DNA from 3 places in the Streptomyces sp. NPDC006655 genome. Region 1 is predicted to be linked to each of the others. Evidence: riboswitches for the same ligand, from Rfam matches in the RefSeq annotation. Region 1 holds a riboswitch; each other region holds the start of a gene.
The links. A riboswitch is a leader RNA that binds a small molecule or an ion and turns the genes downstream of it on or off. The one in region 1 is predicted to bind S-adenosylmethionine.
Positions count from the first base shown of each region.

Region 2: linked by a shared signal. The riboswitch ahead of AB0958_RS03045 (aminotransferase class V-fold PLP-dependent enzyme) and the one ahead of AB0958_RS10930 (amino acid ABC transporter permease) in region 1 are both predicted to bind S-adenosylmethionine.
Region 3: linked by a shared signal. The riboswitch ahead of thrC (threonine synthase) and the one ahead of AB0958_RS10930 (amino acid ABC transporter permease) in region 1 are both predicted to bind S-adenosylmethionine.

Region 1 covers NZ_JBEYJU010000014.1:1,042-6,433, forward strand. Annotated here, with positions in the region: gene AB0958_RS10920 (hypothetical protein) at 74-220, shown strand; gene AB0958_RS10925 (glutathione S-transferase C-terminal domain-containing protein) at 489-1,352, shown strand; SAM riboswitch class IV at 1,430-1,541, shown strand; gene AB0958_RS10930 (amino acid ABC transporter permease) at 1,924-2,904, shown strand; gene AB0958_RS10935 (amino acid ABC transporter ATP-binding protein) at 2,901-3,689, shown strand; gene AB0958_RS10940 (ABC transporter substrate-binding protein) at 3,755-4,780, shown strand; gene AB0958_RS10945 (GNAT family N-acetyltransferase) at 4,834-5,392, shown strand, end outside.
Region 2 covers NZ_JBEYJU010000003.1:201,233-206,624, reverse strand. Annotated here, with positions in the region: gene AB0958_RS03055 (cytochrome bc complex cytochrome b subunit) at 1-320, shown strand, start outside; gene trpD (anthranilate phosphoribosyltransferase) at 455-1,519, shown strand; SAM riboswitch class IV at 1,749-1,865, shown strand; gene AB0958_RS03045 (aminotransferase class V-fold PLP-dependent enzyme) at 2,038-3,399, shown strand; gene AB0958_RS03040 (Lrp/AsnC ligand binding domain-containing protein) at 3,581-3,862, opposite strand; gene AB0958_RS03035 (rhomboid family intramembrane serine protease) at 3,859-4,602, opposite strand; gene AB0958_RS03030 (hypothetical protein) at 4,755-4,994, shown strand; gene AB0958_RS03025 (NYN domain-containing protein) at 5,034-5,392, shown strand, end outside.
Region 3 covers NZ_JBEYJU010000073.1:22,730-28,121, forward strand. Annotated here, with positions in the region: gene otsB (trehalose-phosphatase) at 1-830, shown strand, start outside; gene AB0958_RS32150 (trehalose-6-phosphate synthase) at 909-2,342, opposite strand; gene AB0958_RS32155 (glucosyl-3-phosphoglycerate synthase) at 2,427-3,371, opposite strand; SAM riboswitch class I at 3,529-3,670, shown strand; gene thrC (threonine synthase) at 3,689-4,972, shown strand; gene AB0958_RS32165 (MoaD/ThiS family protein) at 5,020-5,295, shown strand.

The sequences.
Region 1 (5,392 bases):
GGACGCCCTCTTGACGCCGCGCGGAGGCCGATCGACACTCCAGAGGGGAATCCTAGTGAAAAGGTAGGGAAAGATGGATCGGCTGCGCACGGTCACCGGCGGGGAGCGCCGGGAATGCCGTACGCCCTGGCCGACCCCTCTGCTCGTCTCCCCTCTGCTCACCTCCCGGCTGCACATCGACCTGCTCCGGGTGTGCAGCGCCATCAGCGGCACCGGTTGACCGCGCCGCGCCGCCCTCCGCGGCCCGAGCCGCACGGCGCCCCTTCCACGGCCGGGTCCGACCGCCCGCCCCCTCCGCACCGGGCCCACCCGCGCGTTCCACGGCCCGCTCCGCCCCGCCTTCCGCAGACCGACGCCACCCCCCGCTCCGCAGCCCGCCCCGACCGCCCGGCCCCTTGCCGCGACCACCGCCGTCCGCCCGTTGCCCTGACCGCCCGATGAACGCTTCCGCCGCGCGTACGTCCGCGCGCCCGTACCCGGGGAGACGCATGTCCATCACTCCGCTGACCGCCCTGCCGTCCGTCCGCACCGCCCCCGCCTTCCGGGGACGCATCGGACGGGACGCGCGCAGCGGTCACTACGCCGTGCCGGGCCGCTACCGGCTCCACCTCGCCACCGCCTGTCCCGATGGCCTCCGCATCGCCGTCGGCCACAGTCTGCTGGCCCTGGACGGCTGTTGTCCGGTCACCTTCCTGCCCGCGGTCCCGGACGGTCCCGACGGCAGCCACACGGTACTGCGCCCGCTGTACGAGGCCAGCGCCCACCGCTACTCGGGGCCGGCCCTGGCGCCGGTGCTGAGCGACGACTGGTCGGGCCGGATCGTCTCCACCCACAGCCGGGACATCCTGCGCGACCTCGACCGCCACTTCGGCGACGGTGTCACGCGCCTGTACCCGTGCGGTGCCGAGGCCGAGATCGAGGCCGTCGAGCGGCTGTGCACCGAGGACGTCGAGCAGGCCGCGCAGCGCGCCGGGCGGGAGGGCGGCGACCCGCGGGCGCTGGAGACCCTGCTCGCCGCCCTGGGCGAGCTGGAACACCGGCTGACGGGCGTCGAGTTCCTGGTCGGCGGTCGACTGACCGCAGCCGACGTCGAGTTGTGGGTGACCCTGGTGCAGCTCGACACGGTGCACCGCAACCACCTGGACGCCTCCGCCGTGCACCGCATCGCCGACCACCCGGTGCTGTGGGCCTACGCCCGGCGGCTGGCCGCGCACCCGGCCTTCGGCGCCCACCTCGACCTCGACGGCATCGCCCGTCGCCACCACGGCCGTTGCCAGGGACTGGAAGCCGCCGGCGCGGCCGTCCAGATCCTGGACTGGGCCGGGCATGCGGCGGACGCTTCCCGCAGGTGAGAGCGGTCCGAACCGTCCCGCCAACTGGACAGGCGTTGACATTCGTTCGGGTGGCTGCCTAACTTACGGACCAGAACGGTCAAGAGCGTCAGCATCAAGCCCTGGCTAGCTGACCGGCAACCCTCGCACCGCGGTGGGGTGCCCCAGGTGACGACCCGACCGAATGACGACGTTCGGTAAGCGCGCGGCCCACGGGCCACCAAGTGACAGGTGACGGACATGTACGCAGCTTCCAGCACGGCCCCGCGCCGCGCCCAGGGCTGCGTACAGCCGTACCCGAGCCCGCTCGTCGCCGACCGCGCCGTCGACCTGCTCCGTGTCAACAGCGCCCTGTGTAGCGCGTGTACCGCACCGGGCTGTGCCCGCTGTCGGGTCTGACCAGGCCTTTCCGCCCAGTCCCGCAGCTTCGCGCCTCAGCGTTCCTGACGAAAGCACCGGCCGTCCGGTGTGACGCCGTCCGCCCAGCCCCCGTGTCCCGCGCGCCCCCTGCGCCCGTGCCGTGCCCGAACACGGCCCGGTGCCGCGTGCCCGGCCGTGGGATCCGGGGTGTCCGACTCCGCCGGAGCCCGCCATGAGTGAACCCCCAGGCGCCACCCTCGCCCCCGAGGCGCCGTCCGCCGCCGACGAACCGTCAAAACCCCTCGCCGCACAGCGCGTTCTGCCACTGCGCAGGCCAGGACGCTGGATCGCCACCGCCGTCGTCCTGGTCCTGGTCGCCCAGTTCGTCCACGGACTGGTGTCCAACCCCTTCTACCAGTGGGACCGCTGGGGCTACTGGTTCCTGCGGCCGACCATCCTCGACGGGCTGGTCATCACCCTCGAAGTCACCGCCTACAGCGCGGTGCTGGGCCTCCTCGGCGGCGTCCTGCTCGCGCTGGCCCGGCTCTCGAAGAGCCCGGTGCTGCGCGCGGTCAGCTGGACCTACGTGTGGGCGCTGCGCTCCATACCGCTCATCGTCGTCCTGCTCTTCCTCTACAACTTCAGCGCCCTGTACAAGACGTTGAGCGTCGGCGTCCCCTTCGGACCGGCCTTCTTCTCCTTCGACGAGTCGAAGCTCGCCACCGACATGGCCATCGCCGTCATCGGCCTCAGCCTCAACGAGGCGGCCTACGCGGCCGAGGTGGTCCGCGGCGGCATCCTCTCGGTGGACCAGGGCCAGCACGAGGCGGCCGCCGCGCTCGGACTGCCCAAGGGCTACCAGTTCCGGAGGATCGTCTTCCCGCAGGCGCTCAGGTCGATCATCCCGAACTACGTCAACCAGCTCATCGGCCTCATCAAGAGCACCTCGCTGGTCTTCTACGTCTCGCTGCTCGACCTCTTCGGCACCGCGCAGAGCATGGGCTCCACCTACCCCGGCGACATCGTGCCGCTGCTGCTGGTGGTCACCGTCTGGTACCTGATCCTCACCAGCGTCGTCTCCGTGATCCAGTTCTACGTCGAGCGGTACTACGCCCGGGGCGCCACCCGCTCCCTGCCGCCGACCCCCTTGCAGAAACTGCGGGCCGGCCTCACCGACCTGCGCGCCCGCATCCGCCGGGAGGCCGCCGTATGACCACCACCGACACCCTGGAGACGGCCCCCGCCGCCCTGGAGATCCACGACGTCCACAAGTGGTACGGCGCCCACCGCGTCCTCGACGGCGTCGACCTGACCATCCGCCCCGGCGAGGTCACCGTCATCCTCGGCCCGTCCGGATCCGGCAAGTCCACGCTCCTCAGGGTCATCAACCACCTGGAGAAGCCCGAGATCGGCTACGTCAGCATCAACGACGAGCTGATCGGGGTGAAACGGCAGGGCGACCGACTCAAGGAGCTGAGCGAGCGCGCCATCCTGGCCCAGCGCGGCCGGATCGGCTTCGTCTTCCAGAACTTCAACCTCTTCCCGCACCTGACCGTGCTGGACAACGTGGCCGCCGCCCCCGTCGCCACCGGGAAACTGACCAAGCCCGAGGCCCAGGCGCTGGCCAAGGAACTGCTCGAACGCGTCGGCCTCGGCGAACGCGTCGGCGCCTACCCGCGGCAGCTGTCCGGCGGCCAGCAGCAGCGCGTCGCCATCGCCCGCGCCCTCGCCCTGCGTCCCGGCGTCATCCTCTTCGACGAGCCCACCTCCGCCCTCGACCCCGAACTGGTCGGGGAGGTCCTCTCCGTCATCAAGGACCTGGCCACCAGCGGCACCACCCTCGTCATCGTCACCCACGAGATCGGCTTCGCCCGCGAGATCGCCGACCGGGTGGTCTTCATCGACGACGGCAGGATCGTCGAGCAGGGGCCGCCCTCCGAGGTCCTCGACGAGCCGCGGCACGAGCGGACCAGGGACTTCCTCAGCAAGGTCCTCTGAACCGCCCCACCACAGACCTCCCCCCACGCCCTCACCCTCATCACCGGCACCGACAAGGAACGGCCATGTCTACCCACTTCACCCGACGCAGCCTGATCAGAGGCATCACCGCGGCCACCGCCGTCGCCTCCCTCGCCACCGGGCTCGCCGCCTGCGGGGGCGACAGCGACGCGGCCACCACCACCGACAACGCCAAGTCCGGCGAGGTCGTCGTGGGGCAGGTCTCCAACGGCGCCGCCACCCAGACCGCCATCAAGGTCTCCGAGGTCAAGTCCCTCAGCGCCGAACTGCCCGCCGCCGTCAGGAAGAGCGGCACCCTGAAGATCGGCATCGGCGCCCTGCCCGCCGGCTTCCCGCCCCTGGCCTTCACCGGCAGCGACCAGAAGACCCTGACCGGCTCCGAGCCGGACCTCGGCCGCCTGGTCGCCGCGGTCCTCGGACTCAAGTCCGAGGTCCAGAACTCCACCTGGGAGAACCTCTTCGTCGGCATCGACAGCGGCAAGGTCGACGTGGCCTTCTCCAACGTCACCGACACCGAGGAGCGCAAGAAGAAGTACGAGTTCGCGTCCTACCGGCAGGACAACCTCGCCTTCCTCGTGCCGAAGAAGAGCACCTGGAACTTCGACGGCAACTACGAGAACCTCGCCGGCAAGACGATCGCCGTCGGCTCCGGCACCAACCAGGAGAAGATCCTCCTGGAGTGGCAGGCGAAGCTCGCCAAGGAGGGCAAGAAGGTCACCGTCAAGCACTTCCAGGACAGCAACAGCACCTTCCTGGCGCTCGACAGCGGAAAGATCGACGCCTCCTTCGGCCCCAACCCCGGCTTCGCCTACCACAACAAGCAGACCGCCGGTAAGCCCAACGCCACCCGCACCGTGGGCACCTTCTCCGGCGCCGGCGCCAGCCTCCAGGGCCTGATCGCGGCCACCGCGAAGAAGGACAGCGGCCTCGCCAAGCCCCTCGCGGACGCCATCAACTACCTGATCAAGAACGGTCAGTACGCGCAGTGGCTCAAGGCCTACAACCTCTCCAACGAGGCCGTGGCCAAGTCCGAGGTCAACCCGCCCGGACTGCCGCTCGACAACTCGTGACCGCCCGCACCACCAGCACGCCCGCCGGCTTACCGGGAAAGGATTCCGCCTCCGTGACCGTCCAGACCGACTTCCGCGGAGGCGGAACCCCCCTCGCACCCGACACCGGCCCTCTCGACAACGCCGTCTGGTCCGCCCTCACCGGCCCGCACGCCCACCTCGCCGAGAGGGTCGGCGCTGCCGCCCGCTACCCCGACGACGTCTACGCCTACGCGGCCCTCGCCGACGCCGCCGACCCGGCCGCCTGGGCCGACCTGCGCACGCTCGTCGGCCCCGGAACGACCGTGAAGATCAAGCCGGTCGAGCAGGCACCGCCCGGCTGGGAGGTGGTCGGCGGCGGCCGGGGCGTCCAGTTCGTGGACACCGCGCTGCGCGCCGAGCCCGCACCGGAGGCGGTACGGCTCGGGCCCGCCGACGTGCCCGAGATGCTGGACCTGGTGGCGCGCACCGAGCCCGGCCCGTTCCGCACCCGGACCGTAGAGATGGGCAGCTATCTCGGCATCCGGCACCGGGGGCGGCTCATCGCCATGGCCGGGGAGAGGCTGCGGCTGCCCGGCTGGACCGAGATCAGCGCCGTCTGCACCGACCCGGAGCACCGGGGCCGGGGCCTGG
Region 2 (5,392 bases), on a different contig from region 1:
TCGGCCTCCAGCGCCGGGACCGCGACAAGGTGCTGCACGGTCGCGAGACCGGCATCATCAAGCGGCTCCCGCACGGTGAGTTCATCGAGGTCCACGAGCCGCTCTCGCAGGAGCAGCTGCACACCCTCACCGCCCACCACCAGTACGAGCCGGCCCAGGTCGGCCCGGCGGTGGACGAGAACGGTGTCGAGCGCAAGATCAAGGGGTCCGAGAAGCTCCGCGCCAAGCTGAGCAACGCCTACTACGGCGAGGACAACCAGATCCCGAAGCCGAGCGTCGAGGAGTACAAGGAGATCACGAGCGGCCACGGCCACCACTGATCGACGGCGTCGCCACGCCACGGTCGAAGGGCCCCCGTCCGTACACCGGACGGGGGCCCTTCGCGGTGCCCGCGGCTGGATAGGGTGAGTCCAGAAACCGTCTTTCCGCCGGTACGACACTCAGGAGCGGCCTTATGAGCGCTGTGACCCCCGCTGGAGGCGACACCGCGGCGGGCCGTTCCTGGCCCGGGGTGCTGAACGCACTGCTGTACGGCCAGGACCAGAGCGCCGACGCGACGGCCTGGGCGATGGACCAGATCATGCGCGGCCAGGCCACCGACGCCCAGATCGCGGGCTTCGTGGTCGCCCTGCGGGCCAAGGGCGAGACGGTCGACGAGATCAACGGGCTCGTCCGCACGATGTACGAGCACGCCAACGTCATCGAGGTGCCGGGCCGCACCGTCGACATCGTCGGGACCGGCGGCGACGGCGCCAAGACGGTGAACATCTCCACGATGTCCGCGCTGGTGGTGGCCGGCACCGGCGCGAAGGTCGTCAAGCACGGCAACCGGGCGGCCTCGTCCGCCTCCGGTGCCTCGGACGTCCTGGAGAAGCTGGGCGTCAACCTCGACCTGACCCCGCAGCGGGTCGCCGAGGTGGCCGAGGAGGCCGGCATCACCTTCTGCTTCGCCGTCAGGTTCCACCCGGCGCTGCGGTACGCGGGCGCCGCCCGCGGCCAGCTGGGCATCCGCACGGTCTTCAACATCCTCGGCCCGCTGACCAACCCGGCGCGGGTCCGGGCCCAGGCGGTCGGCGTCGCGGACCCCCGCATGGCCCCCGTGGTCGCGGGCGTCTTCGCGGAGCGCGGCAACTCCTCCCTGGTGTTCCGCGGCGACGACGGCCTCGACGAGCTGACGACGACCGCCACGTCCCGGGTCTGGACCGTCCGCGACGGCAAGGTCACGGAGGAGACGTTCGACCCCCGTGACGTCGGCATCGACCTGGTCCCCGTGGAGGCGCTGCGGGGCGGCGACTCCTCGTACAACGCGGCGGTCGCCCGCAGGCTCCTGGACGGGGAGACGGGCCCGGTGCGGGACGCGGTGCTGCTCAACTCGGCGGCGGCGCTGGTGGCCCTGGACCCGGGCCCCGGCACACTGGCCGAGCAACTGCGGGCCGGCATGACCAGGGCGGCCGAGTCCATCGACTCGGGCGCAGCCAAGCGAGCACTGGAGCGCTGGGCGGCGGCGACGCACAAGTAGGGGCACGGCTCCGGGGCTGGGGCACGGTACGGCACCGCCGGACCGCGCCGGCCGCCGCTGATCGCCGTTGCGGCGGAAAGAATCCCGAGCGTCAGCGCTCTTTGCTTCCCGCCGCAACGGCGTGCAACCAGGCACTGCCTTGTCGGCGGTGCCGAACCGGCCTCGTGCCCGTCCCGTCATCCGGACAGGAGTTGCGCGTCCGCGATCAGTTCACCTAGGTTTCTTCCCAGGTCATGAGTGACAGTCATGAGGCCCCGGCCGACTGTCCGGCAACCCTCCGTCCGTGGCGGGGTGCCCCGGGTGAAGACCAGGCCGTAGGCAGCGAGGTCTACGGCAAGCGCGGACCCCTCGTACACCAGGGGTCCTGGTCGTCGAGGAGTCTTCCGTGAGCAAGCGAATGCGATAGGGCCGCAGAGCCCCGCCTCCGCATCCCCCGCAACCCTCCTTTTCCTTTCCCGCCGTTGCTCGAGCGCGTCCGCTCGCACGGTGGATTCCAGCTGCGCTCACGGGAGTTCGCCATGTCTGTCTCCACCGCCGCCTCCACCCGTACCGTTTGTGCCCCGCTGCCCGTTCTGGGCCGGGACGTCACCGTCCCGCTCGTCACCGGCGGCGAGGTCGGCTACGCCGCTCTCGACTACGCGGCCAGCGCCCCCGCCCTCCAGCGGGTCTGGGACGACGTGGCGGCGTACGCGCCGTACTACGGCAGCGTCCACCGCGGCGCCGGATACCTCTCCCAGCTGTCCACGGACCTCTTCGAGAACGCCCGGAAGACCGTCGCCGAGTTCCTCGACTGCCGCCCCGACGACCAGCTGGTCTTCACCCGCTCGACCACGGACTCCCTGAACCTCCTGGCCCGCGCCCTCCCCGCCGACTGCCAGGTCTTCGTCTTCGAGACCGAGCACCACGCCTCGCTGCTGCCCTGGCAGGACGCCCGGGTCAGCTACCTCGACGCCCCCCGCACCCCGCGGCAGGCCGTGGCCACCCTGGAGCGGGCCCTCGCCGACCGCGACCCGCACGGTCCGGCCCTGGTCTGCGTCACCGGCGCCTCCAACGTCACCGGCGAACTGTGGCCGGTGCGCGAGCTGGCCGCCGCCGCCCACGCGCACGGCGCCCGGATCGTCCTGGACGCCGCCCAGCTCGTCCCGCACCACCGGGTCTCCGTCCGCGACCTCGACGTCGACTGGGTCGCCTTCTCCGGCCACAAGCTGTACGCCCCCTTCGGCTCCGGTGTCCTGGCCGGCCGCGCCGACTGGCTGCGGGCCGCCGAGCCGTACCTCGCGGGCGGCGGCGCCAGCCGCAAGGTCACCCGGCGCGAGGACGGGGGAGTGGCCGTGGAGTGGCACGAGAGCGCCGCGCGGCACGAGGCCGGGTCGCCCAACGTGATCGGCGCCTACTCCATCGCCTCCGCCTGCAAGGCGCTGACCGAGGCGGGCTGGGACACCCTGGTCGCCCGCGAACAGCAGCTGATCGCCGGGGTCCGCGCGGGCCTCGCCGAGATCCCCGAGGTCAAGGTGCTCTCCCTGTTCGGCGACGACGCCCCGCGCGTCGGTGTGATCAGCTTCGTGGTGGAGGGCTGGAACAGCTCCCACTTCGCCGCCGCCCTCTCCGCCGAGTACGGCATCGGCGTCCGCGACGGCCTCTTCTGCGCCCACCCCCTGGTCAGGACCCTGCTGGGGTCCGACCCGCAGACCCAGGGCGAGTGCGGGGCACCGGAGGCGGCACCGGGCGAGAAGTCGCTGAACGCGATCCGGGTGAGCTTCGGCGCGGGCACCCCGGACGAGCACGTGGAGCGGTTCGTGAACGCGGTGCGGGAACTGGTGGCCGACGGCGCCAGGTGGACGTACCGCACGGAGAACGGCCGCTGCGTCCCGGCGGTGTGATCAGCGCCCCGTAAGGGGCGCGGGGAACTGCGCGCTCAGCCATGGCGGACCCGCAGGGGACCACGATGCTTCGTGCCCGGCTACCGGCCGGTGGGGGCTTGTCGCGCAGTTCCTCCCCCAGCCTTCGGCCGGGGGCACCCCCAGCGCCCCTTGCGGGGCGCGTTGCGGCCGACGGCGCCTGTTAGCTGTCCAGGCCGATCGCGAACGCCGCCTCCAGGTCGTGCTGGGAGTACGTGCGGAACGCGACGTGCGTGTCCGTGGCCTCCACGCCCTGGATCCTGCTGATCCGGCCCGGGATGACCTCGGCCAGGTCCTCGTGCTGGTGCACCCGGACCATGGCGATCAGGTCGTACGTACCGGTGACGGAGAAGACCTCGCTGACGCTCTCCAGCGCGGCGATCTGTTCCGCGATCTCGGGGATCCGGTCCACGCTGGTCTTGATGAGGACGATCGCGGTGATCACGGCTGGTTCTCTCCCTCGGGAGCCGGAGCTGGGGCTGATCTCACTCTAGTCGTACGGCCATACCTCACCCAGGCGTAGCCGAAGCCGAGGCCGAAGCCGACCAGGTGGGCGAGGTAGGCCACGCCGGGACCGGAGGGGGCCCGGTCCAGGGCCAGCCACTGCAGGGCCGCCCAGAACGGCAGCACCACCCAGGCCGGGAACCGCAGCGGCAGGAAGAAGAGGAACGGCAGGAGACTGGTCACGCGGGCGCTGGGGAACAGGTAGAGGAATGCCCCGAGGACCGCCGAGATCGCCCCGGACGCCCCCACCAGGGACTGCTGGGACGTGGCGTTGGCCACCGCGTAGCCGAGCAGCGCGAGGTAGCCGCAGCCGAGGTAGAAGAGGGTGAACTCCACCCGGCCCATCCGTTCCTCGGTCATCGCCCCGAAGACGAAGAGGAAGAGCATGTTGCCGAGCAGGTGCACCCAGCTGCCGTGGATGAACAGCGCCGTGGCCGGGGTGAGCAGCTCGCCGGCCGGACCGTCGAACAGATCGGCCGGAACCACCCCCCAGCCCCGGAAATACGCCCGCTGCGCCGTCGCCAGGGCCGCCCCGGTGCCGTAGGAGGTGGTGAGGCCGGAGGCGGGCCCGAGGACGAAGACCAGGCAGCACACGGCGATCAGGGCGTACGTCATGGGTGCGGACGTCCCCCGCAGGCCCCGCAGGGTCCGGGCGGCCGTCGTGTTCCAGTTGCCGATCATGGACATAGAGCATGGCGTAACGGGACGCAACCACGCAGATCGCCTCGCCGCCGTGGACAGGGCGGCGTCGGGCAGCCACCAGGCCGTAGGGTACGAGCCACACGCGTCGGGACGGCGCGTCACGGACACTAGAAGGAAGCGAACAAGCCACGATGACGGTTCCCCTGCCGACCGCCTCCACGCGGTGGCGCTGCACCCTCTGCGGCAACCTCACGCGCTTCGACGTGACCCGCTCGTCGAAGGTCGTCGAGTACGTGCACCTGGACCTGGCCGGTGAGCCCAGCGTCGAGGAGCGCGAGGTGGTCAGTGAGACCATCGAGTCGGTGCGCTGCCGCTGGTGCAACGCGGTGGACCAGGTGGAACTCGTGGACAGGCCGGGCGCCGGCTCCTGAGACCGGGAGCGGCACCGCACAGGTGATGGGGTGTGACGGATGGTGGAGACCACGGGCGGGGGGCCGGGCGACGGCACCGCCGAGGTGCTTGACCGTCCGTTGCCCGACGGCGTGCGACGGCGGGTCGTGCAGATCGTCTCGGACGGGTTCGGCGGGCTGACCGTCGGCGAACTGCCCGCGCAGCTGCGGCAGTACGCCCGGTTCGCTCCCAACCGCCGGGCCAAGTTCGCCGGCAACGCCATGGCGGCCGCGCTGGAGACGGACCCCCTCTTCCGGCAGCGGATCGGGGAGAAGCTGAGAGAGGCCCAGCCGGAACTGACCGGCGCCCTGGACTCCGGCTCCCCGCCCCCGGCCGCGGACCCGCTCGACGTGGCGGCCGCGGCCTACGTACTGCGCCC
Region 3 (5,392 bases), on a different contig from region 1:
CCCTCCCGACGCCACGCACCCCCGCCGGTCGCGAGGGACTCGAAGCGCTGCTCGCGCGGCCCCGCACCGCCCTCGTCGGGCTCGACTTCGACGGGACGCTCGCGCCGATCGTCGCCGACCCCCAGCAGGCGCGGGCCCACCCGGACGCCGCGGCGGCCCTGTCGGCCCTCGCGCCGAAGGTGGCCGCCGTCGCCGTGATCACCGGCCGCCCGGCCGAGGTCGCCGTCCGCCACGGCGGCTTCGCCGACATCCCCGGTCTGGAGCACCTGGTCGTCCTCGGCCACTACGGCGCCGAACGCTGGGACGCGGCCACCGGCGAACTCACCGCCCCGCCCCCGCACCCCGGCATCGCGGCCGTCCGCGCCGAACTCCCCGCCCTCCTCGACCGCGTCGGCGCCGCGCACGGCACCTGGATCGAGGAGAAGGGGTTCGCGGTGGCCGTCCACACCCGCCGGGCCGACGATCCCCAGGCCACCTTCGAAGCCCTCCGCGCCCCCCTCACCGACCTGGCCACCCGGCACGCCCTGATCGTCGAACCGGGCCGCCTGGTCCTGGAACTCCGCCCCCCGGGCATGGACAAGGGGGTGGCGCTCCGCGAGTTCGCGAAGGAGATCGGCGCGGGCGCGGTCCTCTACGCGGGCGACGACCTGGGCGACATCCCGGCCTTCGCCGCGGTGCAGAAACTCCGCGAGGAGGGCGTCCCGGGCCTCCTGGTGTGCAGCGGCAGCGAGGAGGTGACCGACCTAGCCGACCGAGCAGACCTGGTGGTGAACGGCCCGGAGGGCGTCGTACGGCTACTGAACGACTTGGCTCAGTTGAGCGCCCCGTAAGGGGCGCTGGGGGTCCCCCCGGCCGAAGGCTGGGGGAGGAACTGCGCGACCAGCCCCCACAGACCCGCACCCGACGAACTACCCGCCCAACGCCCCCAACTGCTCAAGGAACCAAGCCGCAGGAGGCAACGCGGTCGCCGCGGCAGCCAGCCGCTTGCACCGCTCCGCCCGCTCCTCCGCCCGCATCGTCAACGCCTCCTGCAAGGCGGCAGCGGTCCCCCCGATGTCGTAGGGATTCACCACCACCGCGTCCTCGCCCAGCTCCTCGTACGCCCCCGCCTCCCGCGAGAGCACCAGCGCGCACCCCTCGTCCGACACCACCGGGATCTCCTTCGCGACCAGGTTCATGCCGTCCCGGATGGGGTTCACCAGGGCCACGTCGGCCAGCCGGTACGCCGCCAGCGAGCGCGCGAAGTCGTCCTTGACGTGCAGCACCACCGGCGTCCAGCCCGCCGTCCCGTACGCGGAGTTGATCTCGTCCGCGACCCGCTGCACCTCGGCCGTGTAGTCCCGGTACACGGCGAGGTCCTGCCGCGAGGGGTAGGCGAACGCGACGTGCACCACCCGCTCCCGCCACTCGGGACGGTCGTCGAGCAGCTGCCGGTAGGCGAGCAGCCCGCGCACGATGTTCTTCGACAGCTCGGTGCGGTCGACCCGGACGATGGTCTTGCGGCCCTCCCCGATCTCCTCCCGGAGGGCCGCCATCCGCTCGTCCACGTCCCGCTGGTGGGCGCGCTCGCGCAGGAAGTCGGCGTCGGCGCCCAGGCCGTGCACCCCGATCCGGGTGTCCGACGAGGAGGGGATCCCCGGGCCCAGCACCGTGTGACAGCAGGCCACGAACGCGTCGGCCCAGCGGCGGGTCAGGAACGCGGCGTGGTCGGCGCCGAGGATCCCGCTCAGCAGCTCCGCCGCGATGTCGTCGGGGAGCAGCCGGAAGTAGTCCGGCGGCGCCCACGGGGTGTGCGAGAAGTGGCCGATCCGCAGGTCGGGCCGCAGCTGTCGCAGCATCCGGGGCGCGAGCGCCAGGTGGTAGTCCTGGATGACCACCACCGCGCCGTCGCCCGCCTCCTCGGCCAGCGCCTCGGCGAACGCGTGGTTGTAGGCCCGGTACGACTCCCACTGGCGCCGGAACTCCGCGTCGAAGACCGGTTCCAGCGGGGTCTGGTAGAGCATGTGGTGGACGAACCACAGCACCGAGTTGGCGATGCCGTTGTACGCGTCCGAGAACACGCCCGGATCGATGTCGAGCATCCGGACCCGCTGGCCCCCGGTGTCCGCCGCCGGCAGCGGGCCGCCCCCGGCCCGCCGGACCGCCTCGCGGTCACCGTCGCTCAGCGCGGCGCACACCCACACCGCGTTCGCGTCCGGCCCGATCGCCGAGAGCCCCGAGACCAGCCCGCCGCCGCCCCGTTTGGCACGGAGCGCGCCGTCCGCGTCGTCCGGACGGAACTCGTACGAAACCGGGCCGCGGTTCGACGCGACCAGCACCTCTGCACTGCCGGTGTAAGCCATGGGGGAAGCCATACGCCTCAACCTAGCCCGGCTTGTAAACGCTCAAACGTACGGTCACGCCACGACGGGCGAACGTGTACCAGGTCAGGCCACCCGGCGGTCGGCGTACTCCGCGATCTCCACCATCGGCGGGCGTTCCTCCGTGTCCACGGAGTAGGTGCGGGGCTCGAAGCCGTCCTCGCCGCGTTCGAACTGGGTCAGGGACGGGCGGATCAGATGGCCGCGGGCCAGCCGCAGCTGCGCCGTGCGGTAGATCGCGGCGGACATCCGGCCGAGGGCCTGGCCGTCCTGGTGGCGGTGCTTGCGCACCCCGACGTCCACCTGGGCGAGCGCGTCCAGGCCGACCAGGTGCAGGGCGTCCACCAGCATGCCCAGCTCCACGCCGTAGCCGACCGGGAAGGGGAGCTGTTCCAGCAGGGTGCGGCGGGCCGCGTACTCGCCGCCGAGCGGCTGCACGAACCCGGCCAGCTGCGGCCAGTGCATGTTCAGCAGGGGGCGGGCCATCAGCTCGGTGACCCGGCCGCCCTGGCCCGTGGCGCCGGCGAGCGGGCGGTCGTACATCGCCTTGACCAGGTGCACGTCCGGGTCGGTCAGCAGCGGGCCGACGATGCCGGTGACGAAGTCGGAGGAGAAGTCCTTCAGGTCGGCGTCGACGAAGCAGACGACGTCCCCGCCGGTGACGAGCAGGGAGCGCCACAGGACCTCGCCCTTGCCGGGGACGGCGGGGATGCGGGGGAGAATCGTGTCCCGGTGGACGACCCGGGCGCCCGCCGCCGCGGCCACCGCCGCCGTGCGGTCGGTGGACCCGGAGTCGACGACCACGATCTCGTCGACCAGCGGCACCTGCCGCATCAGGTCGTGACGGATGACCGCGACGATGTCGCCGACCGTCTCCTCCTCGTTGAGCGCGGGCAGCACGACGGAGACGGACTGACCGGTGCGCTGCTTGGCGGCGAGTATCCGGTGCAGCGGACGGTCGGTCACGGACCAGGAGCGGGTGGCCAGCCAGCGCTCGACTTCTTCCAGCACAGTCAGCGGCTCCTCACTGTCACGGTCACACTGCGGGGTGTGATCCATCTCGCGGTACGGACGACTATCTCAACTGTCCTGGCCTTCGGTTACAGTCTTGAACAACGCGGGTGACCATCGCATGTCCTGGGGTCACCGTGCGTTGACAACCGAATACAGCTCATCCAGAGGGGCAGAGGGAAACGGCCCGATGAAGCCCCGGCAACCCTCCAGTCGGTCTCGTGTTCACAGCGAGGCTCCCGGCTAGGGAAGGTGCCAAATCCGTCTCACGGCGAGATGCGTCGTGAGGAAGATGAGGAGAAAGGGCCTCGCCTCACATGGCTGCGCAGACTGTTGCAACCGATTCCCCGGAGACCGTAGACCTCGGCCCCGCCACCGCGCTGTCCTGCCGGGAGTGCGGCCACCGCGTGCCGCTCGGCCCGGTGTTCGCCTGCGAGGAGTGTTTCGGCCCGCTGGAGATCGCGTACGACTTCTCGGGCTACGACACCGAGGAGCTCCGCAAGCGGATCGAGGCGGGACCCGCGAACATCTGGCGCTACGCGCCGCTGCTGCCGGTCCCCGCGGACGTGGCGACCAAGCCGAACATCAACCCGGGCTGGACCAAGCTCGTCCAGGCCGACAACCTGGCCAAGGAGCTCGGCGTCACCGGCGGGCTGTACGTGAAGGACGACTCGGGCAACCCGACGCACTCCTTCAAGGACCGCGTCGTCGCCCAGGCCGTCGAGGCCGCCCGTGCCTTCGGCTACACCACGCTCTCCTGCTCCTCCACCGGCAACCTGGCCGGCGCCGTCGGGGCCGCCGCGGCCCGGGCCGGCTTCCGCTCCTGCGTGTTCATCCCGCACGACCTGGAGCAGGGCAAGGTCGTCATGGCCGCGATCTACGGCGGCGAGCTCGTCGGCATCGAGGGCAACTACGACGACGTGAACCGCTTCTGCTCCGAGCTGATCGGCGACCCGGCCGGCGAGGGCTGGGGCTTCGTCAACGTCAACCTGCGGCCGTACTACGCCGAGGGCTCCAAGACGCTCGCGTACGAGATCTGCGAGCAGCTCGGCTGGCGGCTCCCGGACCAGCTGGTCGTCCCGATCGCCTCCGGCTCCCAGCTCACGAAGATCGACAAGGGGTTGCAGGAGCTGATCAAGCTCGGACTCGTCGAGGACAAGCCGTACAAGATCTTCGGTGCGCAGGCGGAGGGCTGCTCGCCGGTGTCGACCGCGTACAAGGCGGGGCACGACGTGGTGCGGCCGCAGAAGCCGAACACCATCGCCAAGTCCCTCGCCATCGGCAACCCGGCCGACGGCCCGTACGTCCTCGACATCGCCCGGCGCACCGGCGGCGCGGTGGAGGACGTCGACGACGAGCAGGTCGTCGACGCCATCAAGCTGCTCGCGCGGACCGAGGGCATCTTCGCCGAGACCGCGGGCGGGGTGACGGTCGGCGTCACCCGGAAGCTCATCGAGAACGGGCTCATCGATCCGGCGAAGTCGATCGTCGTCCTCAACACGGGTGACGGACTGAAGACGCTGGACGCGGTGGCGGGTACGGGACTCACCGCGACCATCCGCCCGAATCTCGAGTCTTTCCACGAGGCCGGGCTCGCCTGAGCCGACCGCAGAAAACCAGGGCGTTGCCCGGACCGGAGGTCTAGACAGTGAGCGTCACCGTTCGCATCCCCACCATCCTGCGTACCTACACCGGCGGCCGGGCCGAGGTCGCCGCGGAAGGCGCCAACCTCGGCGAGGTCATCGCCGACCTGGAGAAGAACCACACCGGGATCGCCGCCCGCGTCCTCGACGACCAGGGCAAGCTGCGCCGGTTCGTCAATGTGTACGTCAATGACGACGACGTGCGATTCGAGCAGGGTCTGGAGACGGTCACGCCGGACGGCGCCGGCGTCTCCATCATCCCGGCCGTCGCCGGCGGCTGAGCCCCCCGGCCCGCCTGACCTGATGGCCGAATGACCGAACATTACCTTCGGTAACAGGCATCACCGGTTGTGAATGGGATTGCCCCCTCCGCGAGAG